DNA from 2 places in the Buttiauxella sp. BIGb0552 genome. Region 2 is predicted to be linked to the other one. Evidence: riboswitches for the same ligand, from Rfam matches in the RefSeq annotation. Region 2 holds a riboswitch; the other holds the start of a gene.
The links. Region 2 has a riboswitch for cobalamin ahead of EDF88_RS14810 (cobyrinate a,c-diamide synthase). Riboswitches for the same ligand answer to the same signal wherever they lie in the genome.

Region 1 (4,869 bases), on a different contig from region 2:
AGCCATCGTGACATTCCAGCGAGATAGTATGTGCATCTACAAAGCGTGCGTCGCCCTGCAACATCTCGCAGCGATTACGCTCATAAAAGCTCTGGCGCATGCGAGTTTGTTGGTTAATGACGCTATCAGCGTGATTAAGAATATCGGCGAAGGATGAACGGAGGAGATGTGTGTGGTCGCTGTATAAAGGGTTTTGGTTAAATTCGATAATGCGGCTGACTGCGTGGCGCAGCGCTTTTGAGGGGATGGTTCCCCAGTGAGTGCAACCGCCACCCACGTTATGGTAGCGCTCAACAACGGCTACCCTTGCTCCGAGTTTCACCAGCCCCATTGCGGCACCTTCGCCGCCAGGACCGGAACCAATTACTATTGCGTCATAATCGTAGGTGTGTGACATGGTAAGGCTTACCTGTTCTTATACATAAAAGCAACACAATGGTAACATCAACAGCGGGATAACCCAATTATCCTTGTGCTTTTTGCTGCGTTACGCGAAGCGGCTCGCGTAAACAATCATTCACAATCCTGTATAAAACCAGTTAAGTTATTCTCTGGTATAGTGCGAGTTCGATTAAGAGATTCAGGCAATATGATGGGTGTAAGAGCGCAACAAAAAGAAAGAACCAGGCGTTCTCTGGTCGAAGCCGCGTTTAGCCAGTTAAGTGCTGAACGAAGTTTTGCCAGCCTGAGTTTGCGCGAAGTCGCCCGTGAGGCTGGTATAGCGCCAACATCGTTTTATCGCCACTTTCGTGATGTTGACGAACTGGGTTTAACGATGGTTGATGAAAGCGGCCTGATGCTGCGCCAGTTAATGCGCCAGGCTCGCCAGCGAATTGCCAAAGGCGGGAGCGTAATTCGTACTTCTGTCTCAACATTTATGGAATTTATCGGTAATAATCCCAACGCATTTCGTTTGTTGTTACGTGAGCGTTCTGGAACATCTGCCGCATTTCGTGCCGCTGTCGCCCGTGAAATTCAGCACTTTATTGCGGAACTTGCTGACTATCTTGAACTCGAAAATCGCATGCCGCGTAGTTTTACTGAAGCGCAGGCAGAAGCGATGGTTACGATTGTCTTTAGTGCTGGTGCCGAAGCGCTGGACGTTGATGCCGATCAGCGTCGTCAGCTTGAAGAGCGCCTGGTACTCCAGTTGCGCATGATTTCAAAAGGTGCGTACTACTGGTATCGCCGGGAGCAAGAAAAAGTGGCATTAGCTCAAATATCTGAAGAGTGAGTAAAGGAAGAGCAATGAAACAGTTACAAGAGAGAGGTACGCTCGGGCTGGCGTTTATTGCAGGCCTGGCAATTAACGGCACGTTTGCCGCGCTATTTAGCTCGGTTGTGCCGTTTTCCATTTTCCCGATGATCACGCTGGTGCTGACGGTGTACTGTTTGCATCAACGCTACCTGAACCGCACGATGCCAGTTGGCCTGCCAAGTATTGCTGCGGCGTGCTTTGTGCTAGGTGTCTTGTTATATAGCGCAGTTGTGCGGGCTGAGTATCCGGTGATTGGTTCTAACTTCTTGCCTGCGGTGCTTTCAGTTGCATTGCTGTTCTGGATTGGTTTCAAAGTTCGCGCCCGTAAAGCGCAGGTAACTGAATAGTATTCTTAGCCAGAAATAATAACGGACGCCGAGGCGTCCGTTTTGCTATTTGCGTGTCAGCCACACGCCGCATTCCATATGATGCGTATACGGGAACTGGTCGAAGAGCGCCAGGCGCGAAACATTATGGGTTTCGCTTAATACTTCCAGATTCTCGCATAGGGTCTGCGGGTTGCAGGAAATATAGAGAATACGTGGGTATGCCTGCACCATCTTCACCGTGTCTGCATCCAGACCGCTGCGAGGTGGATCGACGAAAATGGTTTCGCACTGATAGCTTTTCAAGTCGATCCCTTCCAGACGCCTGAATTCACGCACGCCATTCATCGCCTGAGTAAACTCTTCTGCTGACATGCGGATAATCTGCACGTTGTCGATTTCATTCGCTGCAATGTTGTATTGCGCGGAAGCGACAGACGGCTTGGCGATTTCAGTCGCCAGTACACGGTTAAAGTTACGTGCTAGCGCCAGCGAGAAGTTACCGTTACCACAGTACAATTCCAGCAGGTCGCCCCTGGAACCCTGAGTTGCATCCAGTGCCCATTCCAGCATATGAACATTCATTGCCGCGTTTGGCTGAGTGAAGCTGTTCTCAACCTGGCGATAAATCATCTCTTTACCGGCAACGGTTAAACGCTCATCAATAAAATCCTGATCCAGTTCGATCTTGGTTTTGGTCGCGCGTCCAATTAAATGAACGTTGAAACCCTGAGCACGCAGATTATCGCGCAATGCTTCAGCGTGTTGCTGCCACTCTTCACCCAACTTGCGATGATAAAGCAACGAAACCACAGCCTGATTGCTCATGGTAGTCAGATAATCAATCTGGAAAAGCTTAAAACGCAGGGCGGGAATATCGCGCACACCATCGAGCATTGCTGGCATTAGTGCGTTGATAAGTTCACTTGCTGCCGGGAAACTATTGACCCGAATACGTTGCTTAGTTTCCTGGTCAAACATGATGTGGTACAGGTCGTCTTCATCGTGCCAGATGCGGAATTCAGCGCGCATCCGGTAATGGCTGACTGGCGAACGGAACACCTCCGGCGCGGGAGCTGCAAAAGGGGCCATCATGCTTTGCAATCGGGCGACTTTTTCGGCCAGTTGCGCGTCGTAAAGTTCTATCGGGAGATGTTCTGGAGTCATAAGCGGCTACCTGTTAATAAAGTCAAACTACGCGGCGATTGTAGGGATTAGGCTCGTGATGTCCAGCGCTGTTGCATTTTGATGCTTATAGACAAGCTTATTAACAAAATCGTAGCATAGCGTTTCCGGCCTTTTTACATGAGTTAAAAGGGAACCCAGTGCAATTCTGGGGCTGACGCGCAGCGGTAAGGAATAGTGGGATGAACGCCATGTGCAGACACTGCTTAATAAAGTGGGAAGTCATCATCCGTAAATAAAACACATCCAAGCCCGAAGACCTGCCGGTATACGTCGCAATTTGTCATAACTATCGCGTGCTATCGGTTATGTCTGCGGCATCCTTGATTTAAAAGCGGATGCTTATATAAATGAAGTTAAAAAAACTTTCGCTGCTTACGGCGTTGTCCGTAACGGCTTTTTCTGGCTGGGCGCAAGACAGCAATTCTGAAGAAAACCTGGTGGTGACGGCAAATCGTTTTCAGCAACCGGTTAATACGGTGTTGGCTCCGACTGATGTTGTTACCCGGGAAGATATTGACCAATGGCAGGCAAAATCGCTTAACGATGTGATGCGTCGTTTGCCTGGCGTGGATATCGCGCAGTACGGCGGTATTGGGCAAGGTTCTTCTATGTTTATTCGCGGAACCAATGCAAGCCATGTGTTAGTGCTGGTAGATGGTATTCCTATCGCTCGTCCAGGAATCTCTAACACTGCTGATATCAATCAAATCCCCCTTTCATTGGTGCAACGCGTCGAATACATTCGCGGCCCTCGCTCAGCTGTTTATGGATCGGGCGCAATTGGCGGTGTGGTGAATATCATCACGCAAACCGATGAAGATAAATCGCAAATCAATGCGGGTGTAGGCTCGAACGGCTATCAGCAATACGACGGTACTTTGCGTCATCGCTTTGGCGACACCGTGGCGACGGTGGCTGGTTCGTATGAAACGACCAAAGGCTTCAACGTCTTGCCGGACTCACCTTATAGCGGCGATAGCGATCGTGATGGCTATCGCAGCAAATCTTTCTGGGGTGGGCTTGAGCATAAGTTCAGTGACGAGTTTGATGGTTTCTTCCGTGGTTACGGTTATACCAACAATACTGATTACGACCAGGGGTCGTATGGGTATGCCGGTGGTGGCGATGAAGAGCAACTTTACAACCAGACATTCGATGCGGGCATGCGCTTCCATTCTGGCCTTTACTCTTCCCAGTTGTTGGCTAGCTATCAAAAAGTAAAAGACTACAACTATAGCAGCGTGAATGGCCGCTATAACGACGGTACCACTCTCGACAATATGACCCAGCGTAACATTCAGTGGGGTAATAACTTTGTTGTAGGAAATGGCTCAGTCAGTGCAGGCGTTGATTGGCAGCAGCAGCGCTTGACGTCTTCAGACACTGCGATGTCTGATACCTATAAGCGCGATAACACGGGTGCTTACCTCAGCGGTCAGCAGCAGTTTGGTGATGTGACGCTGGAAGCCTCTGGTCGTGAAGATAATGACGAACAATTTGGCTGGCACGGCACATGGCAGACGGCCGCTGGCTGGGAATTTGTTGAAGGTTATCGTGCGACGGTCTCTTATGGTACCGGGTTCCTCGCGCCATCGCTTGGGCAGCAGTTTGGTTCGACACGTTTTGGTATCGACTCAAATCCAAACCTGAAGCCAGAAGAGTCTAAACAATGGGAAGCCGGACTTGAAGGATTGACAGGGCCAGTAGATTGGCGCTTGTCGGCTTATCATTACCAGATAGAAAACCTCATTACCTACTATTCTGCCCCGGGATCTTTCGAAGGGAATTACGACAACATCAAGTCCGCGACCATCAAAGGGCTGGAATGGACGGGCAGCGTTGATACCGGCATCTTTACCCATAAAGTGACGCTTCAGTATATGGACCCGCGTGATGACCAGACTGATGAGGTGTTGGCTCGTCGCGCCAAACGTCAGGCGAAGTATCAGCTCGACTGGAGTATGTTTAATGTCGATATGGATGTTGCGTGGCAGTACTACGGCAAACGCTACGACAACAATACTTCTTCGTACAGCCCGACTCAGCAGGTTTTGCCGAGTTACAGCACTGTTGATGTTTCCGCATCATATCCTGTCA
Region 2 (4,869 bases):
GCTTACTGGTATCAAGCATCAACCCCACAGCACTCCCGCTGTGCGCCACGTTCACACCGAATAAATCAAACTCTTCAACTAGCGCTAACAGCTGCGAAAACATCGGTTTTGGCAGTAACGCCTGGCTGGCGATCGCACTTTGCGTGGCGGCTTCTCCCAACAAGCGAGGCTCTTGCATCTTGCAACTTTGTTGCAAGCGAAGCCACGCGTCATCAAGTACTGCGGCATGGCTAATTAACGCAGATTCGCGCTGATGACGACGGTAGTCCTCAGTCAGAATCGTGGTATCACTTTCAAGCAACAGGATATCCATAGCTGGCGCGGCCTGGCAGCTAAACTGAGTTTGCGCATTCAGATGGGAGAAAAGCGTCGGCAAAACAAAAATCGTGCTGTCGGTCGGTTCAATGTTTACACATAAAGCCGCAAGGGTGGATACGCTGAGCGTTTCACCCAAATACCGGGCGGTCGCCACTGCCGTTGCGGCAATATCTGCGGTGCTGCTCGCAAGGCCTTTACCTACGGGGATCGTGGACTCCAGAGCGGTGCTCAGGCTCTCTGATAATGCAGCGGGGTGACCAAAATACGCCACCACCTGTTCCAGTATCTGGCGCATACGCGGGCGCTCAGTTGGTTTTTTTGCACCATCACGCACTTCAACGGTGCTAAACCAGTCTATCGGGCAGGACACCAGTTTTTCGCTGCCGCTAATCCATCCCTGAATAAATTCCCCACAAGATGCCGGGCAGCTCGCTTCAGCCATCTTTTGGGCAACGCTCATTTATGCTGGGATTCATTATTTCATTACCTCAGGGCTTAAAAAATCAGTAAAAATTGTTATAGCGCAACACTCAATATCTATTAGCTTTTACACTGTGCCAGCTTTTACATATTCACGTGCATGATAATTTGAGAATCATGCACGATACAACTGACTCGTTTATGCCATGTGTGACACATGGCTGGGAAGGGGGTGAAACTCCCCCGCAGCCCCCGCTGCTGTGATGCCGACGAACCCGCGTAACCACTGATCTTTGATTGGGAAGGGCGGATGAGGATGAAGCTAAGCCAGAAGACCGACTCGTCAGAATACTTTTGATACTTCAACTTGCAGAGCCTTGCCTGCACTGCGAATTATCTGGACTCACAACAACTCCTTCGGTGGGAAGCCAGTTGTCATCAGATGCGTGCAGCCGCAAGGTGCGCGCACGTGCTGACATCCGCATTTTGCCGAAGTAAGTAAAAAGGCAATTATGGCAGGGGCAGCGAAACACGCATTCGTCATTGCAGGAACCAGCAGCGGCTGTGGCAAAACCACTGTCACGCTCGGGCTGCTCCGTGCCCTCATGCTGCGCGGTCTGCGCGTTCAACCTTTCAAAATCGGCCCCGATTACCTCGACAGCGGCTGGCACAGTGCTGTGTCCGGCATTGCCTCACGCAATCTCGATGCATTCATGCTGCCCACTCCAACCCTTAACGGTCTGTTTGCAAAACAAATGCAGCACGCTGATGTCGCCGTTATCGAAGGCGTGATGGGGCTGTACGACGGTTACGGAACGGACCCCAACTATTGCAGCAGCGCGGCTATGGCAAAACAGCTCGGTTGCCCGGTGATTTTGCTGGTAGATGGCAAAGCTGTGTCCACGTCCATTGCTGCCACAGTCCTGGGTTTCCAGCGCTTTGACCCAACGCTTAACATTGCCGGAGTCATACTTAATCGCGTTAATAGCGATAGCCATTATCAGTTGCTTGCCGATGCGATTACCCGATATTGCGGGCTACCGGTGTTGGGGCGAGTACCCGTTATGGCCGATGTCGCTTTACCCTCGCGCCACCTTGGTCTTGTTCCGGCACAAGAACACTCCCCGCAAGATGAACGCTGGCAGCGCCTGGCGCAGCAGCTTGAAGAAACTGTGGATATTGACCGCCTGCTGGCGTTATCTCACCTAAATTCTCTGCCACACGGCGAAGCCCCCGCGATTGCTGACGAAGCATTAGCGCATGGGCTAACCGTTGCCGTTGCCGAAGACGAAGCCTTCAACTTTTACTACCCGGATAACCTCGACATGCTCGAGCAGGCCGGGGTGAAAATCCAGCGTTTCAGCCCGTTGCATGACTCCCGACTCCCCGACTGCCAGATGATCTGGCTCGGCGGCGGTTACCCCGAAGTCCATGGCGCAAAACTTGCTGCCAATTCCGCCATGCGTGAGTCCTTGCGTGAAGCGCATCAACGCCGCATTCCGCTGTATGCCGAATGTGGCGGGTTGATGTATCTGGGTGAATCTTTGACTGACGGCAATGATGAAACCCATGCCATGTGTGGCGTGCTGCCAGGCCACAGCCAGATGGGCAAACGGCTAACACGTTTCGGTTACTGCGAAGCCACGGCATTACACGACACGTTACTTGCCAAAAAAGGCGAAACCCTGCGCGGGCACGAATTCCATTATTCAGATTTCAGCGGCTCATTACCCGCAGCTCTCGATTGTTGCAAATGGCGCGATGGTGTTGCTATTTCGCGCTGGCAGGGCGGTTTTCAGCATCATGCGACCTTTGCAAGTTACCTGCATGTTCATTTCGCTCAACGTCCATCATTACTCAATCGCTGGTTAGCACTTGCGAGGAACCACCTATGACACTCCTTGCGTGGGCTGTTGCGTGGTTACTGGATTATTGGCTCGGTGACCCGCATCACTGGCCCCATCCGGTGCGTTGGATTGGCAATCTCATCAGCTTTATGCAGCGCCAGATACGCCGGTGCTGCAAAAGCGACCGTGCACTGAAAATCGGCGGCGGTGTGTTATGGCTGGTTGTGGTGGGCACGACCTGGGGCGTGAGTTGGGGAGTATTGCACCTCGCAAACCAGGTATCTGTGTGGCTCGGCTGGTTGGTTGAGGTGTGGATGATTTACACCGTGCTTGCAGCCCGTTGCTTGAGTGACGCGGCTCTCGAAGTTTATCGCGCACTCAAAGATGGCACGATAGAACAGAGTCGCGAGAAATTATCGTGGATTGTTGGACGTGATACTTCGCAACTCGAGCGCCCGCAAATCACCCGTGCGGTGGTCGAAACGGTGGCAGAGAATAGTGTCGATGGTGTGATTGCACCACTGTTCTTCCTGATGATTGGCGGTGCACCACTTGCCCTGGCCTACAAAGCTATCAATACCCTCGATTCGATGGTCGGTTATAAAACCGAAAAATATCGCGCTATTGGTTATGTCAGCGCCCGGCTTGATGACCTCGCTAATTTCATTCCCGCAAGATTGAGCTGGTTGCTGCTTACCCTCGCAGCCTTTTTCTTGCGAGCTAATCCTCGCCAGGCGCTGCTAATCGGCTGGCGCGACCGCTATAAACACAGCAGCCCGAACTGCGCCTGGCCTGAGGCCACGGTTGCCGGTGCGCTGGGTATCCGCCTCGGCGGGCCGAACACCTATTTTGGCGAACGGGTAGAAAAACCCTGGATGGGTGATGAACGGCGCGGCATCGCGCTCGACGATATTACCCGCACCATTCAACTCATGATGTTGGCCTCACTGCAAGCTTTGCTGCTGTTCGCCGCATTGCGCGCACTCGCGCTTGGCACCGCTTAAGGACACCCAATGAACTACTTGCAACAACCGCAGCTTATCGAGCAAAACAGCTTTGAAATTATCAGTGAGATTATTGCCGCTGAGCGCCCGGAATATCGTTTTAACGATGCCACTCAGGAAGCGATGATCAAGCGCGTTATACACACGACCGCCGATTTTGAGTGGCTGGATATTCTGTGGTTTTCACCCGATGTTATCGAAAAACTGACCGCCAGTTTGCAGCGTGGTTGCATTTTATATACCGATACCACGATGGTGCTTTCGGGCATCAACAAAAACCTGCTGGCGGAGTTTGGTTGCAGCTGCCGTTGTTTTATTAGCGACCCGCGCGTAGTGGCACATGCCAAAGAACAAGGCGTGACGCGCTCAATGGCGGCGGTGGATCTCGCCTTGCAGGAAGAAGGGGAGAAAGTCTTTGTCTTTGGTAACGCGCCAACCGCGCTGTTCCGCTTGTTAGAGTTAGGAGCCAAACCTTCAGCCGTTATCGGCGTGCCCGTCGGGTTTGTCGGGGCTGAAGAATCTAAAGAAGCGCTGGTTGAAAGCGGCTTACCCGCCATTGCCGCTCGTGGGCGCAAAGGCGGCAGTAACGTTGCCGCAGCCATTGTGAATGCGCTGCTTTACCGCTTGCGGGAGGCTCAGTGAGCGAGCAAACCGCCGATTGCGTCTGGCATAAAGGCAAGGCATACCGGAAAGGTTACACCACCGGTTCATGCGCCACTGCTGCGGCAAAAGTCGCGGCCCTGATGGTCTTGCGCCAGCACGTGATCGACCAGGTTTCTATCGTCACCCCTTCGGGCGTCACACTGCATCTCAACGTTGAAATGCCGATTATCGAAGGCCAGCAGGCGACGGCGGCAATCCGTAAAGACGGCGGCGATGATGTCGACGCCACGCACGGCATGCTGATTTTCGCCCGCGTGCAGCTTAATGACAGCGGTGTTATCACACTGCGTGGCGGCACCGGGGTCGGCAAAGTCACACGCAAAGGGATCGGCTTGCCGATTGGTGAATCAGCGATTAACCGCACGCCGCGCCAGACTATTGAAGCGGCGGTGCGTGAGGTGATCGGCACGGAACGTGGTGCCGAAATTGAAATCTTTGCGCCGGAAGGTGAAGAGCGGGCAAAGAAAACCTACAACCATCGCCTCGGGATTTTGGGCGGCATTTCGATAATCGGCACCACCGGTATTGTGATGCCGATGTCCGAAGAGAGCTGGAAGCGTTCGCTGGCACTCGAGCTGGAAATGAAGCGCGCCGCCGGACTGGACAAAGTCATTCTG

Region 1: it holds a riboswitch for cobalamin, as region 2 does, so the genes downstream of both, btuB (TonB-dependent vitamin B12 receptor BtuB) here and EDF88_RS14810 (cobyrinate a,c-diamide synthase) in region 2, are expected to answer to the same signal.

What each region holds. Positions count from the first base shown of each region.
Region 1 covers NZ_SODY01000010.1:1,049-5,917, reverse strand. The annotation lists gene sthA (Si-specific NAD(P)(+) transhydrogenase) at 1-397, opposite strand, end outside; gene fabR (HTH-type transcriptional repressor FabR) at 590-1,234, shown strand; gene EDF88_RS23015 (YijD family membrane protein) at 1,249-1,605, shown strand; gene trmA (tRNA (uridine(54)-C5)-methyltransferase TrmA) at 1,651-2,751, opposite strand; cobalamin riboswitch at 2,861-3,052, shown strand; gene btuB (TonB-dependent vitamin B12 receptor BtuB) at 3,120-4,869, shown strand, end outside.
Region 2 covers NZ_SODY01000004.1:588,546-593,414, forward strand. The annotation lists gene EDF88_RS14805 (GHMP kinase) at 1-760, opposite strand, end outside; cobalamin riboswitch at 930-1,097, shown strand; gene EDF88_RS14810 (cobyrinate a,c-diamide synthase) at 1,251-2,633, shown strand; gene cbiB (adenosylcobinamide-phosphate synthase CbiB) at 2,630-3,589, shown strand; gene EDF88_RS14820 (cobalt-precorrin-8 methylmutase) at 3,599-4,231, shown strand; gene cbiD (cobalt-precorrin-5B (C(1))-methyltransferase CbiD) at 4,228-4,869, shown strand, end outside.